DNA from 2 places in the Rhodococcus sp. WB9 genome. Region 1 is predicted to be linked to the other one. Evidence: riboswitches for the same ligand, from Rfam matches in the RefSeq annotation. Region 1 holds a riboswitch; the other holds the start of a gene.

Region 1 (8,835 bases):
GCCGACTGCTCCGCCTCGAAGTCCGCAACGCTCAGACCCCGGTCGAACGCAAACCGTCGTGGATGAAGGTGCAGATGCGGACGGGCCCCGAATACCGGGACCTCGCCGCCCTCGTCGACCGTGAGAACCTGCACACCGTGTGTCAAGAAGCGGGATGTCCCAACATCTTCGAATGCTGGGAGGACCGTGAGGCGACGTTCCTCATCGGTGGAAGCCAGTGCACCCGGCGGTGCGACTTCTGCCAGATCGACACAGGCCGCCCCGCCGCACTCGATCGGGGCGAACCCAGGAGGGTCGCGGAGTCGGTGCAGACCATGGGCCTGCGGTACGCCACCGTCACCGGCGTGGCCCGTGACGATCTGCCGGACGGCGGCGCCTGGCTGTACGCCGAGACGGTCCGGCAGATTCACGAACTGTGCCCGGGCACCGGCGTCGAACTGCTGATCCCCGATTTCAATGCCGACGCTGCGCAACTACGCGAGGTGTTCGACACCCGCCCGGAAGTACTCGCGCACAATGTGGAGACCGTTCCCCGGATCTTCCGTCGTATCCGGCCCGCCTTCACGTACGAGCGGTCCCTCGAGGTGATCACGCGGGCTCGGGAGGACGGCCTGATCACCAAGTCGAACCTGATCCTCGGGATGGGGGAGACCACGGATGAGGTGATCCTGGCCCTCCGGGACCTGCATACCGCCGGCTGCCAGTTGATCACCATCACGCAGTACCTCCGGCCGTCGGCCCGGCATCACCCGGTGGCGCGGTGGGCGACGCCGGACGAGTTCGTCACGCTCGATGGGATCGCCCGCGAGATCGGATTCCTCGGCGTCCTGTCCGGTCCGCTCGTGCGCTCCTCCTACCGTGCCGGTCACTTGCACGCAGAAGCCGTCGCCGCGAACGCAATTCACTGAACCCCATTCTCTTCCGTTCCAGCAAGGAGTTACCATGTCCCACCGATCTGCAGATGTCGTCGTCCTCGGCGGCGGTTCCGGCGGCTACGCGGCCGCCATCCGCTCGGCCGAACTGGGCCGTTCGGTCATTCTCATCGAGGAGAACGAACTCGGCGGCACGTGCCTGCATCAGGGGTGCATTCCGACGAAGGCGCTGCTGCACTCCGCCGAAGTCGCCGACAGTGCGCGCACGGCCTCGCAGTTCGGTGTCGACGTCACGTTCGACGGTGTCGACCTCGAGAAGGTGCTGAGCTACCAGAATACGATCGTCACCCGCCTGCACAAGGGACTGCAGGGCCTCGTCGACTCGTACGGCATTACCGTCGTCAACGGCCGTGGACGGTTGGTCGGACCCAACGGAGTGGAGGTCGACGACGAGTTGATCACGGGCGGCGCCGTCGTCCTGGCAACGGGGTCGTCGCCGAAAACGCTACCCGGCATCGGCATCGGTGGCCGGGTCGTCACCAGCGACCAGGCTCTCGTGTTGCCGTCGGTCCCGAAGAAGGCGATCATTCTCGGCGGCGGCGTCATCGGCGTCGAATTCGCCAGTGTCTGGGCGTCGTTCGGTGCGTCGGTGACGATCGTCGAGGCGATGCCTCGGCTGGTGCCGAACGAGGACGAGACGATCTCCAAGTACCTCGAGCGGGCGTTCCGTCGCCGCAAGATCACCGCGAAGACAGGTGTGCGGGTGACGGAGGTGACGCAGGACGCGGATGCAGTGTCGGTAACCCTCGGCTCCGGCGACATACTCGACGCCGACGTCCTGCTGGTCGCAGTGGGGCGCGGACCCAACACCGCGTCCATGGGGTACGAGGAGACCGGAGTGATGCTCGAAAAGGGCTTCGTGGTGACCAGTGACCGACTGCGCACCACGGTGCCGAACGTCTTCGCGGTCGGCGACATCGTCCCCGGGCTCCAGCTGGCCCACCGCGGGTTCCAGCAGGGCATCTTCGTGGCCGAGGAAATCGCCGGGCTCCGTCCGGACGTCATCGACGAGACCGGCATCCCTCGTGTCACCTACTCCCACCCCGAGGTCGCGTCCGTCGGGTTGACCGAGACCGCGGCCCGGGAGAAGTTCGGCGAGAACGTCGAGACCGTCACCTACGACCTCGCCGGCAACGGCAAGAGCCAGATCCTGAAGACGTCGGGGGCGGTCAAACTCGTGGTGGCGCCGACCGGGGTCGTGGTCGGCGTGCACATGGTCGGCGACCGAGTCGGTGAGCTGATCGGTGAGGCGCAGCTGCTCTACAACTTCGAGGTCGACGCCGCGCAGGCGGCGAAGTTCGTGCACGCCCACCCCACTCAGGGCGAGGCGCTCGGTGAGGCGCTGATGGCAGTGGCCGGCAAACCACTCCACGTCCACGGCTGACCCCCATGTGAGTGGCAAAGTGTGCTGGCGCACGCTTTGCCACTCACATGGGGTGTTCGGTATGCGAACGCGCACTGGCGATTTCCTCCCGGGAGGGTGAATTAACACGCCGGAACGACGGAGTCATGTTTTCGTAATACGTCTGCGGAACAGTACGTCTCGAGTCAGTTCGATTCGGAACCATCAAAGTGGTTTCTCCCTATGAACCTGGCTGGAGAGTTCCGGGACCGAGTCCCGGGCGCCGAAGGAGCAAGTACCCACAAACTCTCAGGCACCAGGACAGTCAGGGTCGGGAACTCTGGAGAGCAGCGTGTCGCCTGTAACGGCACGTTCACCGACGGGGCACGATGACCACTCGCACGAGTGTGTCTCCAAACTCTCAGGTTACAGAACAGAGCGGGTGTCAACCGAGGTGAGCCACCGGATCACCCTCACATCGCTCGAGTGATCGGTTCGCCGGTTACTCACTCTCCCTGGGAGATCCATGAATGTGACTGCTAGTGGGGCATCCACGGACATCATGGCTGTCGCCAACTCGCCTGTTCTCTGGGTGGCCGTTGCCGGCATCTTCGTCGTCATCGTCGTTCAGTCGGCGATCTACATGACCGCGGTCCGCAAGGTGGCACCCGTCGCGGACATGTCACCGGAAGACATGAAAGTGTCGTTCCGCTCCGGTGCCGTGTCGGCGATCGGACCGTCCCTGGCGGTCTGCCTCGTGGCGATTGCCCTCCTCGCCCTCTTCGGCACGCCCGCTGTCCTGGCCCGCATCGGCCTGATCGGCTCGGCCGCGTACGACGTGTCCGCGGCCAGCATCGCCGCCGACTCGATGGGCGCGAAACTCGGCGCCGACACGTACACCCAGAACGTCTTCGTCGTCGCCTTCTTCGCGATGAGCATCGGCGGCGTGATGTGGATGCTGTCCGCGCTCGTCCTCACTCCGCTGCTCAAGCGGGGTGACGCGAAGATCCGCACGGTGAATCCGGCGTTGATGGCCGTCGTTCCGTCCGCGGCCCTGATCGGCGCGTTCGCGTCGCTGGGCTTTCAGGAATTGACGAAGTCCAGCTATCACATCGTCGCGTTCGCCGCCTCCGCCGTCGCGATGGGGATCTGCCTGTTCGTGGCCCAGACGTTCGGCAAGAGCTGGCTCCGCGAATGGGGGCTGGGCATTTCGATCCTCGTGGCCCTCACCGTCACCGACCTCGTCACCTCCTGATTCACGACTCGCACGGAAAGGACTTTTCGATGACTACCGACGAAGCCGTAACGGTGTCCACCGGCGCACGTGAACTCGCCGAGTTCGACAAGACGACGTCCCGCTGGGGTCGTATCACGATGATCATCGGGTTGCTCCTGTCGATCGGCGCGCCCCTGTATCTGGTGTTCTCGGGTGAGGTGGACGTCACCGCAGGCCAGTTGTGGACCGCGTTCGCTGCGGTGGCCGGGACATTCTTCATCATCTGGCTGGTCGAGCCCCTGACCTATTTCCCCATCCTCGGTCCGGCCGCGATGTACCAGGCGTTCATGATCGGCAATATCGCGAACAAGCTGTTGCCTGCCGCGCTGATCGCGCAGACGAACATCGGAGCGAAACCGGGAACCAAGCGGGCCGAACTCGCTGCGGTCCTGGCGATCTGCGGCGCCGCGATGGTGCACCTAGTGTCGCTGGCCGTGTTCGTCGGGCTGCTCGGCACCTGGCTGATCAGTGTGATACCCGCCGACATCGTGACCGTCACCCGTTCGTACATCCTTCCCTCGGTCCTGGGGGCGGTCCTCGTGCAGGCGATCGTGTCGATGAAGCAGCCCCGGGCCACGGTGGTCGCGCTGCTGGTGGCCGCGATCATCACGTTCGTCGTGGTTCCGGCGATGCCGAGCCTCGCGCTGTCGTCCACCGCCATCGCCGTGATCGTCACGGCGGTCCTCGCCTGGTTCCTCCGGAACAAGAACGACCAGAGCCCGGCCGAGCTCGCGACCATCGAGTAAGAATCGATACGCGGAGACATCTCACCTTCACCTGATTCGAAAGAAGGCTTCATGACCGACCTGCCGATCGCGCTCACCGACGAGCTGCGGACGAAGATGCACGACCTGTACCACCACCTGCACGCGAACCCGGAACTGTCGATGCAGGAACACAAGACCGCCGAGCTGATCCAGAGTTCCCTCGTCGCCCTCGGGATCGACACCTTCGTCTGCGGCGGCACCGGCGTGGTGGGTGTCCTGACCAACGGCGAAGGCCCCACGGTGGCCTTCCGCGCCGATTCGGATGGGCTGCCGATCGCGGAGGACACCGGCGTCGACTACGCCAGCGCGGCCACCGGGCGCCTCGACGACGGCACCGAGGTGCCCGTGATGCACGGCTGCGGCCACGACACGCACGTCGCCACCCTCCTCACCGTCGCCGAACTGCTCGCCGGTGCGCGGGAGGCGTGGGCCGGAACGATCGTGTTCCTCTTCCAGCCGGGCGAGGAAACGGCGGCCGGGGCGAAGGCGATGGTCGAGGACGGTCTGTGGGACCGGGCACCCAAGCCGGAGATCATCTTCGGGCAGCACGTCGGGCCGATGCTGGCCGGCACCGTGCACGTCACGAGTGGCGACGCGATGGCCATGGCCGATTCGCTGAAGGTCACCGTCTACGGCCAGGGGTCGCACGGCTCCCAGCCCCAGGATTCGATCGACCCGATCATCCAGGGTGTCAACATGATCAACCGCATCCAGACCATCGTGTCCCGCGAAGTGCACCCCCTGAAGCCGGCGGTGGTCACGGTCGCCACGTTCCACGCGGAGTTGAAGGAAAACATCATCGCGGACCGGGCCGAGTTCACGATCAACGTGCGCACCCTCGACCCCGAGGTGCGCGAGCAGGTCAACGCCGCGCTGCGCCGCATCATCTACGCCGAGGCCGCCGCATCCGGGGCGCCGAAGCCGCTGATCGAGGAGCTGTACACGTTCCCGCGCAACTACAACGATCCCGATGCCACCGCAGAACTCGTCGCCGAACTCCAGAAGGTGCTGGGCGAGAACAACGTCGAGCCGTCGTCCCCGATGATGGGTTCGGAGGACTTCGGTCTGCTCGCCGAGGTGATCGGCGTGCCGTCGGTGTTCTGGATGTTCGGTGGCCACACCGCGGAGACCCTCGAGAGCGGAAAGCCTGTGCCGGTGAACCACTCACCGTTCTTCGCCCCCGTCGCGGAGCCCACCCTGTCCACCGGCGTCCAGGCGGCGATGACGGCGATCCTGTCGAAGGTCGGGCTCTAGGCCCTCCGGGCCCGTGCGCCTTTGTGGTTGTTCCAGCAACCAGAAAGGCGCACGGGCGGCGGAGCCGCCTCAGTGGGTGGTCAGCGGCGCATCTGCGGTGGCGTCCCCGGCGTCCACGCCGGTCTTCTCGAACCGCAGTCGCGATACGGCGAGTCCAGCGAGGACGAAGGACACGGCGACGAGGATGTACAGCTGAGTGGGCGACCAGTCGCGGTCGAGGAGGGCGCCCGCGACGATCGGGGACGCGATGGCGCCGACGCGGCCGATGCCGATGCCCCAGCCGACGCCGGTGGCCCGGACGGCGGGCGAGTAGACCGACGGCGTGATCGCGTACAGCCCGGCGATGCAGCCGTTGGCGAAGACGCCGATCAGGGCGCCGAGCAGGAACGCGATGACGATGGACGCGGTGGCGGGCACGAAAACGACGAGCAGTACGCCCGCGATCGCCATGTAGGCGATGAGCACACGCTTCAGCGCGAAACGTGCGGACAGCGCCCCGAGCAGGGTGGCGCCGAAGATGCCGCCGAGGTTGAGGAGCACTCCGCCGGTGACGCCCTGGTTCGCGGACATGCCCGCCTCGACCAGCAGTTTCGGGGTCCAGCTGGTGACGAAGTAGAAGCCGAACATCGCCATGAAGAACGCGAACCACACCAGGAGTGTGCTGCGGCGGCGCTGGGGGGACAGCAGGACGCGCATCGCGAATCCGGCGTCGGCGGTGGCGGCGGCACGCGGTGCGGGCAGCTCGTCGAGTCGCGGCTGACCGACCCGATGGGCGAAGGCGTTGATCCGGTCGAGGGCGTTGGCCGGTCGCCGGACGAGCAGGAAGTCGATCGATTCGGGGAGCCGGGCGTAGACGACGGGGATTATCGCCGCCGTGCACAGTCCACCGAACAGGAACACCGAACGCCAGCCGAGCGAGTTCTGCAGGACGACGGCGATGATTCCGCCGAGGGTGGCGCCGACGGCGTAACCGGTGGAATTGAGACTCACTGCGAGCCCGCGCCAGCGGTTCGACGCGTACTCACTGGCGATGACGTTGCTGCTGGCGAGGATTCCGCCGATGCCGACGCCGGTGAGGGCGCGGAGCAGGCCGAGTTGCATCGCGTTCTGGCTGATCGCCGACAGCAGCATGCCCGTCGACGCGAGTGCCAGGCACAGCAGGATCATGGCGCGGCGGCCGATGGTGTCAGCCCACGGTGCCAGGAACAGCGATCCCGCGGCCATGCCGAACAGTCCGGCGCTGAGCAGGAGGCCGACGACGGAGCCGGACAGATCCCACTCCTGCGACACCGACTGTGCGGTGAACGCCATGACGAGGACGTCGAAGCCGTCGAGCACGTTGAGTAGACCGCAGATGGCGATGGCGCCCCATTGGTAGCGCGTCATCGGACTGCTGTCGATGCGTTCGCGTAGGTCGAATTGCATGCGCGGGACCTGCTCTTCCTCGGAGGTGGGCTGTGATGTGGCTCACGACTCACCTACCGTGGCGGAGAGGTCACTCGTTTCCAACTTCACTTCCGAATGTCGGAATACAGAAGTGGCGGTGGGATGCGGTGCTGGGTGATCATTTCAGTGATGACAACTGGATGGGGACCGGGCGACCGGCAGTGGGCGAAAGGTCCATGGATGTGACTGGCTCGGGTTTCGGTAACGCCTGGTCGGCGGATCGGTTGTTCGCCGGGCCGGGCGAGACACGGGAGCGGCTACGCCGCACCGATTGGGCGGCCACGCCGCTGGGCCCGGTCGAGACCTGGTCTGTCGAACTGCGGGCGGCAGTACGGACCGTGCTGCCCTCCGAGGTCCCGATGTTGCTCTGGTGGGGGCCTGAGCTCGTGCAGATCTTCAACGACGCGTACACCCGGGTCCTCGGTGCCAAGTACCCCGCGGCGATCGGTGAACCTGGGGCGCAGTGCTGGGCGGAGATCTGGGACGAGGTGGGACCGCTCGCCGAGCAGGTGATGTCGGGTGGCGCAGCGACCTACACAGAGAATCAGCCGCTGTACCTGCTGCGGCACGGGTACCTCGAGGAGACGTACTGGACGTTCTCCTACAGTCCGGTGCAGGACGAGGACGGGAACGTCGCCGGGATCTTCGTGGCGACGACCGATGTGACCGCGACCGTGGTCGGCGAGCGCCGACTCGAGACTCTGCGGCAACTGGGCATGGTCTCCACCGCAGGCGGCGACGATCCGCTCGTCGATGCCTGTCGTGCGGTCGTGCGGGTACTCGGCGACAACGGGCAAGACGTTCCGCTGGCCGCGATCTACCTCCGCCGGGAGGTCGCCGGCGGCTCGGGTGACGACGAGCCCGACGACCTTGTGCTCGTCGGCGCCGCCGGGGTGGACTACGACGGCGAGTTCAGGCCCGCCTGGATCCCGGCGACCGACGTCACCCGCCACCGTGTCCGGGCGTCGGGAGTGGCGTTCGAGCCTGCCGGGTCGAAGGCGGTGACGGAGGTGAGGCTGTGCCCGTTGATCGTGACGGGTCACGCGGAGCCGGTAGGTGTGCTGGTGCTCGGGATCAGTCCGTATCGCGCCTTCGACGACGCGTATCGGGGCTTCGTCGAGCTGGTCACGGCGAAGGTGTCGACCCTGGTCACGGACGCCCTGGCCTACGAGTTCGAGCGGGACCGCGCCGCTGCACTGGCGGAACTCGACGCTGCGAAGACGCGGTTCTTCCAGAACGTCAGTCACGAGTTCCGTACCCCGCTGACCCTGTTGCTCGGACCCCTCGAGATTGTGCGCGAGCAGTCCGAGGACGAGTCTCCCGCAGATCGGCGCGAAGCGATCGCGGCCGCCTATCGTGCGGCGGTCCGGCTGCAGCAGCTCGTCGACGGCCTTCTCGATCTGTCCAAGGCGGAAGCCGGCCAGCTTCTGCCACACACGGAGCCGACTGATATCGGCCAATTGACGGCCGACTGCGTGAGCATGTTCGATTCGGCCGCCGCGCAGGCGGGACTCGCGCTCCGAACCGATCTCGACGAAGCCTCCGGCCTGGTCGAAGTGGACCGCGAGATGTGGGTGAAGATCGTGCTGAATCTCGTGTCGAACGCGGTCAAGTACACCCGGTCCGGATCCGTGTCTGTAGCGCTCCGCCAGGACGCCGGCCGGTTGGTGCTGAGCGTGACCGACACGGGTGTGGGGATTCCCGCCGAAGAACGGGAACGCGTATTCGACAGGTTCCATCGCGTCGAGGCCGGCGGGTCGGGCAGCGGTGGGGGCGTCGGCATCGGGCTTTCCCTGGTGTCCGATCTCGCCGCGGCGC
Region 2 (9,436 bases), 2.0 Mb from region 1:
CCGGCATTCGCAGGAATCCGGTGCCGTCCCTGCTGCGGTCTCTGATGAACGATCATCTGGACCCCGGGTACGAGGGTGCGGCCGAGGATCGTGAGCAGGGACATTCACGACAGACGCGGGTCGGTCAGCAGGTGTGGATCGCGATCGGCGCGCTGCTCGTGGGGCTGGTGCTGTCGGTCGCCTACCGGCAGGCCACCGAACGCATCCCCGGCACCGAGCAGGTGCGGTCCGAACTCCTGAGCAAAGTGCAGGACGCCGAGGATCGGGCAGGCGCCCTCGCCGCCACCCGGGACACGCTGTCGACGCAGACCGACGACGCGCGCGCCACCGCGCTGGCCGGCGACGCCCGAGGTGCGGCACTGCTCGATGAGCTTCGCGGACTCGAGGGAGATGCCGGAGTCGAGGCCGTGCACGGTCCCGGCCTGACCGTGACGTTGACGGACCCCGCGGCCAAGCCCAACCTGTCCGACTCGTCCCAGCGCAGTGTCGGGGGGAAGGCCGTGGTGCTCGACCGTGACCTCCAGTCGGTGGTCAATTCGCTGTGGGCGAGCGGAGCCGAGGCCATCGCGGTCGGCGACGTGCGGATCGGCCCGTCGGTGACGATCCGCCAGGCGGGTGGCGCGATGCTCGTGGACAATCAGCCGGTGTTCTCGCCGTACGTGGTCTCGGCAATCGGCCCGCAGGGGCCGATGCAGACCGGATTCGTGGTGAGCGACGCCTATCTCAGGATGTCCAGCGTGGCGCAGTTGTACGGCATCGGCTTCGCGGTGGCGGAGGCCGACGATCTCCACCTGCCCGCCGCCCCGGCGCGGGAAGTGCGGGCAGCCCGGGAAGTGGGAACACGATGACAACGGCGGAGTCGAATGGAGGCGTCACACGAATGAAGGCAGCACTGAAGGGCGGATCTGCGATCTACGGGGTGCTCGCCCTGATCGTAGGCATCGCGCTGGGCGTGGTGTTCAGCCCGCAGGTGCCCGACGCCGTGCAGCCCTATCTGCCCATCGCCGTCGTCGCCGCGCTGGACGCGGTGTTCGGCGGATTACGCGCGTACCTCGACGAGATCTTCGACTCGAAGGTGTTCGTCGTCTCGTTCGTGTTCAACGTCCTGGTGGCGGCCCTGATCGTGTGGCTCGGTGACCAACTCGGTGTCGGAACCCAGCTGTCCACCGCGATCGTCGTCGTGCTGGGCATCCGCATCTTCGGCAACGCGGCCGCGCTCCGGCGACGTCTGTTCGGGGCGTGATCGCGACGTGAGCGGACACGAGGGCAGACACGAACTCCACGGGAACGAACCGGCGACGTCGCAGCGATCGCACGTCGTCTTCGCCCTGCTCGCCGCGCTCCTGCTCGGCGGGCTGGGAATCGCGATCGTGACGCAGGTGAAGAACACCGGGTCCGGCGACACCCTCGACTCGGCGAGCCCCGCGGATCTGCTGGTCGTCCTGGACACGCTGAACCAACGGGAGGCGGCCCTGCGGCAGGAGATCGCATCGCTGGAACAGACGTTGGCAACGTTGCAACAGAGCGGCAGCTCCGGGGCGGCGCTCGACGAGGCGCAGGCCCGGCTGACGGCGCTGTCGATCCAGGTCGGCAGCGCACCGGCCACCGGCCCGGGGGTGACGATGCGCGTCACCGACCCCAACCAGGGGGTCGGCTCCGAGGTTCTGCTCGACCTCGTGCAGGAATTGCGTGCCGCCGGTGCCGAAGCCGTCCAGATCCAGGGGGCGGACGGCCCGCCCATCCGGATCGGCGTCGACTCCTGGGTGTCCGGTTCGGCCGGCGGTGTGTCGGTGGACGGCCGGAAGGTGAACGCCCCCTACGGGGTGGTCGCCATCGGCGATCCGCCCACTCTGGCGGCGGCCCTGAACATTCCCGGCGGGGTGGTCGACACGGTCGCGCGCAGCGGCGGGCAGCTGACGATCGAACAATCGCAGCAGGTCACGATCTCCGCCTTGCGAGAGGCGAAACCTCGCCAATACGCTCAGCCCGGAAATTGATCTTCGCATCCGCCCGCGGATTGCCATCGAAAGGAAGCCACTGTGAGTGAGCTCGAAATCCCCGCCGATCGTCGGTACACCGCCGAACACGAGTGGGTCGAGCGGACGGGGCCCACGACGGTACGCGTCGGCATCACCGATTTCGCGCAGTCCCAGCTCGGCGACGTCGTGTTCGTCCAGCTTCCGGCGGTCGACGAGGCAGTGACGGCGGGCGAATCGTTCGGCGAGGTGGAATCCACCAAGAGCGTCTCCGACATCTTCGCCCCGCTGACGGCGAAAGTCGTTGCCGCCAATGCCGATCTGGACGGCAACCCGGAACTCGTGAACTCCGCGCCCTACGGGCAGGGGTGGCTGGTGGACCTCGGCGTCGACGACGAGGCGACCCTCGAGGCGGCACTGGCCGAAATGCTGGACGCCGCCGGCTATGCAGACATCACGGCAGGATAATTTCCCGACAACACGCGAGGCGGTAATCGGATAGTTTCGGAAGATGCCGACAGCCCGGAAAACGGGGTTGCCGGAGAAATCCGCTGTCGGAATACCGGTTCGTAATGTGCTGGCGGCCTGTCTCACTACACGCACCGGCGTGCGCAGGGTACGGTCGATGTTGAACGCATGTGCCGTGTCGGGGCGCAGGTCCGTAGTTTGAATGTGATCGTGGGAGTTTGCACAGAAGTTAATGTGCACGGGAACCGAATTATGTAGTACCGAGTGGCATTGCGTAGTCCAGCGAATCTTGCTGGATGATCGAACTAGGAGGAGAAACGGTGAGCGAGAACGGCAACGACGCGGTCTATGGGGAGACGCCGGCGGAAACCACGTCGGTCTTCCGCGCGGACTTTCTCAATGAGCTCGACAGCTCCTCGGCAACCCAGGCTCCGGAAGCCCCGGTGTCGGGTGTGGAGGGACTGCCCGCAGGCTCTGCTCTGCTCGTCGTCAAGCGTGGACCGAACGCTGGGTCGCGCTTCCTGCTCGACCAGCCGACGACGTCCGCAGGACGGCACCCCGACAGCGACATCTTCCTCGACGACGTGACCGTCAGCCGTCGTCATGCGGAGTTCCGCCAGGAGGACGACGAGTTCCAGGTGGTCGACGTCGGCAGCCTCAACGGCACCTACGTCAACCGCGAGCCGGTCGACTCGGCTGTCCTGGCGAACGGTGACGAGGTCCAGATCGGCAAGTTCCGACTGGTCTTCCTGACCGGACCCCGGACCACGGCCGGTGGCTCGCAGATCGGTGAGACGTCAGCTGGTGCGGGTAGCCAATGACCGCGGTGCGGCAGCAGCAGGCGCAATCGGGGATGTCGATCGGCTCCGTGCTGGATCGACTGCGCCCCGATTTTCCTGATGTGACGATCTCGAAGATCCGATTCCTCGAAGCCGAGGGTCTCATCAGCCCCCAGCGCACACCCTCGGGGTATCGGCGTTTCTCGATCGCCGACTGTGAACGACTGCGCTACGTCCTCACTGCGCAGCGCGATCAGTATCTGCCGCTGAAGGTCATCAAGGAGCAGCTCGAGGCCATCGACAGAGGTGTGGCCACGGTCGGCGCAGGCGATTCGTCGCCGCGCCGGCCGCGCGCGCTCACCGTGGCCCCGGGCGAGGTGTCCCCGGAGGAGTTCCGCGCCGACCGCGAGGTGCGGATCAGTCGCGACGACCTGATCTCCCGGGCGGGAATCGACGAGAAGTACCTCGGCGAACTGACCCGCGGAGGGCTGGTCGTTCCCGGGCCGGCGGGGTTCTTCGACGAGGACGCGGTGACCCTCGCGCGCACCGCGAGGGCGATGTCCGAATTCGGACTCGAGGTGCGGCACCTGAGGGCGTTCAAACTGGCGGCCGACCGCGAGGCCGGCTTGGTCGCGCAGATCGCCGGCCCCGTCGCCAAGGGCCGCGACGCCGGCGCACGTGATCGCGCCGAGGAGATGGTGCGCGAACTGGCCGCCCTGTCCCTGACGTTGCACACCTGCCTGGTGAAGTCGGCAGTCCGGGGTGCGCTCGATCGGTGAGCTGAGCTCGCCGACCGTCCCAACTTCCCAACGACGCTGCGCTCGAACGGCTGTACGGTCGAAGAGCAGACACGAATCGAATAGAATCCTGGTACGGCATTGTGTGCCGCGGACGGACCATTGCAGGGTGGAGGCAGACGCGATGAGCGAAATGCACGTGATCGGAGTTCGTGTCGAGCAGCCCCAAAACCAACCTGTTCTGCTGTTGCGTGAAACCGACGGCGAGCGGTACCTGCCCATCTGGATCGGCCAGACCGAGGCCACCGCGATCGCACTCGAACAGCAGGGCGTCGAGCCGGCGCGTCCGCTGACCCACGACCTGATCAAGAACCTGATCGAAGCCTTCGGCCGCACGCTGAAGGAAGTTCGCATCGTGGACCTGCGCGAGGGCACGTTCTACGCCGACCTCGTGTTCGACCAGAACACCCGCGTCTCGGCCCGCCCGTCCGACTCCATCGCCATCGCACTGCGGATCGGGGTACCGATCTTCGCCGAGGAGGCGGTACTCACGGAGGCCGGTCTGGTCATGCCCGACGAGCGTGAGGACGAGGTCGAGAAGTTCAAAGAATTCCTCGAGTCCGTGTCGCCGGACGATTTCAAGGCCACTGACGGCTAGATTGCATCTGCGGAAGAGCCTCGGGCGCGCAGTAACGGTTGAGGTTCTTCCGGCGCGTTGCGTTGACCCCGTCTCTTCGGAGTCATAGCGTTCGGTGCAGTGATTATCTGCCCTGCAGATTGTATCGGGCGTACGCTGAGTAGGTTCAGGGTACGGACTTGCTCGATGTCACTGGTGGCGCTTGCGCCGCTCGATGTGCTGCGGCTGTGCCGCGGACACTGGCGACGCGCGTCACAGGCGCACTGATCGTCGGGTTCAGTGCAACATGCGAGAGGGAGTAGTCAGTGGGAGATCGGCCGCAGGAGAATGCGCTGAATCTTGCGCCCGGCGACAACGTTGCCGAGTCCGAATTCAGCTCCGAGGAGATCCAACCGGGCCTCTTCCCGGACGATTCCGTGCCCGACGACCTCGTCGGATACCGCGTCCCCATCGCCTGCCAGATCGCGGGAATCACCTACCGCCAGCTCGATTACTGGGCTCGCACATCCCTCGTCGTGCCGTCCATTCGCGGCGCAGCAGGTTCGGGCAGCCAACGGCTGTACTCGTTCAAAGACATCCTCGTCCTCAAGATCGTCAAGCGTCTGCTCGACACCGGAATATCCTTGCAGAACATCCGCGTGGCCGTCGACCACCTCCGTAAGCGCGGAGTGCGGGACTTGGCCAAGATCACACTTTTCTCGGACGGGACCACGGTCTACGAGTGCACCTCGCCCGAAGAGGTCGTCGATCTGCTCCAGGGCGGGCAGGGCGTCTTCGGTATCGCGGTGAGCGGCGCCATGCGCGAACTGACCGGCACCATCGCCGATTTCCCGGCAGAGCGCGCCGACGGCGGCGCGAGCGAGCAGAGCCCCGAGGACGAACTGGCGTCGCGGCGCAAGAACCGCGCGAGCCGCAAGACGGGCTAGCCCGCATCCACCGGAGCGCGGCGCTGCCTGCGCCGTCCTCTGCAGCCGTGACATAGACTGGCTGTGCGTCGACGCCGTGCGGGAGAGTTCCGGGCACTGCAAGCACAGAAACATCGTGTGTGCGGGAGTTCGGGCGCCGAAGGAGCAACACCTCCCCGTCAATCTCTCAGGCAGACAGGACCGTGCGGGCTCCGACGTCTCTGGAAAGCGGTGGGAGCACCCACCCGCCCACGGGGAAAGGGCCGTCTTCACAGGTGAACGACGGTACCCGAATCTCTCAGGCGCTCGACTCGAGCAGGCGACAGAGGGGGAGGGACGTTCCGCTACGCGGAGCGTGTCCTGATCCTCCGAACTGCTTGGGAGTTGTCGTGATCGACGCTGGAAGCCGTACATTCGCCGATCGTCATGTCGGCCCGAACGCTGCGGAACTCGCGCACATTCTCGAGTTAATCGGAGCTGATTCGCTCGACGACCTCGCGTCGAAGGCCGTCCCCGCCGTCATCCTGGACGGGGTCACGGGCGGCATCGCGGACGGGCTCGACGCGCTGCCCGCCCCGGTGTCCGAGCACGAAGCGCTCGCCGAACTGTCCGCACTCGCCGCACAGAACACCGTGGCGACGTCCATGATCGGTCTCGGCTACTACGACACCCTCACCCCGCCGGTCCTGATCCGGAACATCATCGAGAACCCGGCCTGGTACACGGCCTACACGCCGTACCAGCCCGAGATCAGCCAGGGCCGCCTCGAAGCCCTCCTCAACTTCCAGACGATGGTCGCCGACCTGACCGGCATGGAGGTCGCCAACTCGTCGATGCTCGACGAGGCCACCGCCGCCGCCGAGGCGATGACACTGCTGCGCCGCGCGAGCAAGAGCAACTCCCCGCGGTTCGTCGTCGACGCCGACCTGTTCCCGCAGACGCTGGCCGTCGTCGAGACCCGGGCCGAGCCGCTCGGCATCGAGATCGTGGTGGCCGACCTGTCCGCCGGCCTGCCGGACGGTGACTTCTTCGGCGTCCTCGCGCAGATGCCCGGCGGGTCCGGCCGCATCGTCGACTACACCGATGTGATCGCCGCCGCCCACGAGCGCGGCGCACTGGTCGCCGTCGGGGCAGATCTGCTGGCGCTCACCCTCCTCACCCCGCCCGGCGAGATCGGGGCCGACGCCTGCTTCGGCACCACCCAGCGGTTCGGTGTCCCCATGGGCTTCGGTGGCCCGCACGCCGGCTACCTCGCCGTGCACACCAAGCACGCACGTCAACTCCCCGGGCGTCTGGTGGGCGTCTCCGTCGACGCCGACGGTGACAAGGCGTACCGGCTGGCGCTGCAGACCCGGGAGCAGCACATTCGCCGCGAGAAGGCGACGTCGAACATCTGCACCGCACAGGTGCTGCTGGCGATTCTGGCGGCCATGTACGCCAGCTACCACGGCGCCGAGGGACTGAAGGCGATCGCCCTGCGCGTCGCGAACACGGCGCACTCCCTGGCGGCCGCGCTCCGCAAGACCGGGGCGGTCGTCGTCCACGAGCACTTCTTCGACACCATTCTCGTGCGAGTCGACGGCCGGGCGGCGGACGTGGTGACGAAGGCGAAGGACGCGGGGATCAACCTACGGCTCGTCGACGCCGATCACGTCGCCATCGCGTGCGACGAAGCTACCACCGACGACGACGTCGCCCACGTGCTCGCGGCGTTCGGTGGCGAAGGCGCCGTGACCGAGGACGCGGGCACGTCCGTCCCCGACTCGCAGCTCCGTGGATCCGACTACCTGCAGCACGAGGCGTTCACCCGGTACCGCACCGAGACGGCGATGCTGCGCTACCTGCGGGCGTTGTCCGACAAGGACATCGCACTCGACCGCAGCATGATCCCGCTCGGTTCCTGCACGATGAAGCTCAATGCCACCGCCGAGATGGAGGCGATCACCTGGCCAGCGTTCGCCGGACTGCACCCGTTCGCGCCGACCGGGGACACACCGGGAATTCTCCGCATCATCAAGGACCTCGAGAACTGGCTCGTCGCCGTCACCGGCTACGACGCGGTCAGCCTGCAGCCGAATGCCGGTAGCCAGGGCGAGTACGCGGGGTTGCTCGCGATCCGCAACTACCACCTCAGCCGCGGCGACGACCACCGCGACACGTGCCTCATCCCGTCGAGCGCCCACGGCACCAACGCCGCATCCGCGGTCATGGCCGGGATGCGCGTCGAGGTCGTCGCGTGCCGCCCGAACGGTGACGTGGACCTGGACGACCTGCGGGCGAAGATCGCCGACCATGCCGAGCGTCTCGCCGCGATCATGATCACCTACCCGTCCACGCACGGTGTGTACGAGCACGAGATCGCCGACATCTGCGCTGCCGTCCACGACGCCGGCGGCCAGGTGTACGTCGATGGCGCCAACCTCAACGCCCTGGTCGGCCTGGCCCGTCCCGGCCGGTTCGGCGGCGACGTGAGCCACCTCAACCTGCACAAGACGTTCTGCATCCCGCACGGTGGCGGTGGCCCCGGTGTCGGTCCGATCGGTGTGCGGTCCCACCTCACGCCGTTCCTGCCCGGCCATCCGCTCGCACCCGAACTCGGCACCGCCGGACCGATCTCGGCGGCCCCGTACGGCAGTGCGTCGATCCTCCCGATCACGTGGGCGTACATCCGGATGATGGGCGCCGTCGGGCTGCGTCGCGCAAGCCTGACCGCCATCGCCTCGGCCAACTACATCGCGCGCCGCCTGGACGAGTACTTCCCCGTCCTCTACACCGGCGAGGGGGGAATGGTGGCCCACGAGTGCATCCTCGACCTCCGGCCGATCACCAAGGACACCGGTGTGACCGTGGACGACGTCGCAAAGCGCCTCGCCGACTACGGTTTCCACGCACCGACGATGAGCTTCCCGGTGGCGGGCACCCTGATGGTGGAGCCCACCGAGAGCGAGAACCTCGAAGAGATCGACGCCTTCTGCGAGGCGATGATCGCGATCCGCGCCGAGATCGACCGCGTGGGTACGGGGGAGTGGCCGGTGGATGACAACCCGTTGCGCGGTGCCCCGCACACGGCCGGTTGCCTCGCAGCGGAGTGGAACCACCCCTACACCCGTGAGACGGCGGTGTTCCCCCGCGGCAAGGCACGGCCGAAGGTGTGGCCGGCGGTCCGGCGCATCGACGGCGCGCACGGCGACCGAAACCTCGTGTGCTCCTGCCCGCCGATCTCCGCGTTCGAAGGCGCCTGACACCGACGATGCCCGGCCCACTCACGCGGGGCGGGCATCGCTCGCTCAGTCCTCGCGCACCAGCTCGAGGATCGTGATCTCCGGTGGGGCGGCCACGCGCACGGGCGGACCCCACGTGCCCACACCGCGAGTGGTGTACAGGACGGTGTTCCCGATGCGGTCCAGTCCCGTCACCGACGGCTGCTGCAGCGGCACCAGATAACCCAACGGCCACATCTGCCCGCCGTGGGTGTGCCCCGACAGTTGCAGGTCGACGCCGAGGTCGGACGCTTCCAGTGCCTGCCGCGGTTCGTGCGCGAGCAGCACGACGAACGTCGACGGATCGCGTCCGGCGAGCGCGGCGGATAGATCGGGTTCGTACGGGGCGGGCGAGGAGTAGTCGTGGATGCCCGCGATGTCGAGAGTGGCGTCGCCTCGGGTGATCGTCGCGCGTTCGTTGCGCAGCGTCCGGATACCCAGTCGGTCCCACACGTCCAGCCATCGGCCACCGTCGTCGGCGTAGAACTCGTGATTGCCGCTGACACCGAACACCCCGAGCGGGGCCTCGACGTCGCCGAGCGGTTGCAGATCGGGCGATACCTTCGCGACGGTACCGTCGACCAGATCGCCCGCGATCGCGACAAGATCCGGCTGCTCCGCGTTCACCAAATCGACCACACGCCGAGTGAAATCCACTCCTCGCGCCGGGCCGA

The links. Region 1 has a riboswitch for glycine ahead of FND50_RS32135 (DUF5058 family protein). Riboswitches for the same ligand answer to the same signal wherever they lie in the genome.
Region 2: linked by a shared signal. The riboswitch ahead of gcvP (aminomethyl-transferring glycine dehydrogenase) and the one ahead of FND50_RS32135 (DUF5058 family protein) in region 1 are both predicted to bind glycine.

Annotation. Positions count from the first base shown of each region.
Region 1 is NZ_CP041769.1:6,881,581-6,890,415, reverse strand. It holds gene lipA (lipoyl synthase) at 1-908, shown strand, start outside; gene lpdA (dihydrolipoyl dehydrogenase) at 943-2,316, shown strand; glycine riboswitch at 2,518-2,609, shown strand; glycine riboswitch at 2,613-2,713, shown strand; gene FND50_RS32135 (DUF5058 family protein) at 2,801-3,529, shown strand; gene FND50_RS32130 (hypothetical protein) at 3,559-4,296, shown strand; gene FND50_RS32125 (amidohydrolase) at 4,348-5,571, shown strand; gene FND50_RS32120 (MFS transporter) at 5,641-6,996, opposite strand; gene FND50_RS32115 (response regulator) at 7,194-8,835, shown strand, end outside.
Region 2 is NZ_CP041769.1:4,846,099-4,855,534, reverse strand. It holds gene FND50_RS22515 (DUF881 domain-containing protein) at 1-848, shown strand, start outside; gene FND50_RS22510 (small basic family protein) at 881-1,243, shown strand; gene FND50_RS22505 (DUF881 domain-containing protein) at 1,251-1,997, shown strand; gene gcvH (glycine cleavage system protein GcvH) at 2,040-2,444, shown strand; gene garA (glycogen accumulation regulator GarA) at 2,765-3,265, shown strand; gene FND50_RS22490 (MerR family transcriptional regulator) at 3,262-4,002, shown strand; gene FND50_RS22485 (bifunctional nuclease family protein) at 4,145-4,618, shown strand; gene FND50_RS22480 (MerR family transcriptional regulator) at 4,903-5,523, shown strand; glycine riboswitch at 5,593-5,716, shown strand; gene gcvP (aminomethyl-transferring glycine dehydrogenase) at 5,892-8,744, shown strand; gene FND50_RS22470 (metallophosphoesterase) at 8,790-9,436, opposite strand, start outside.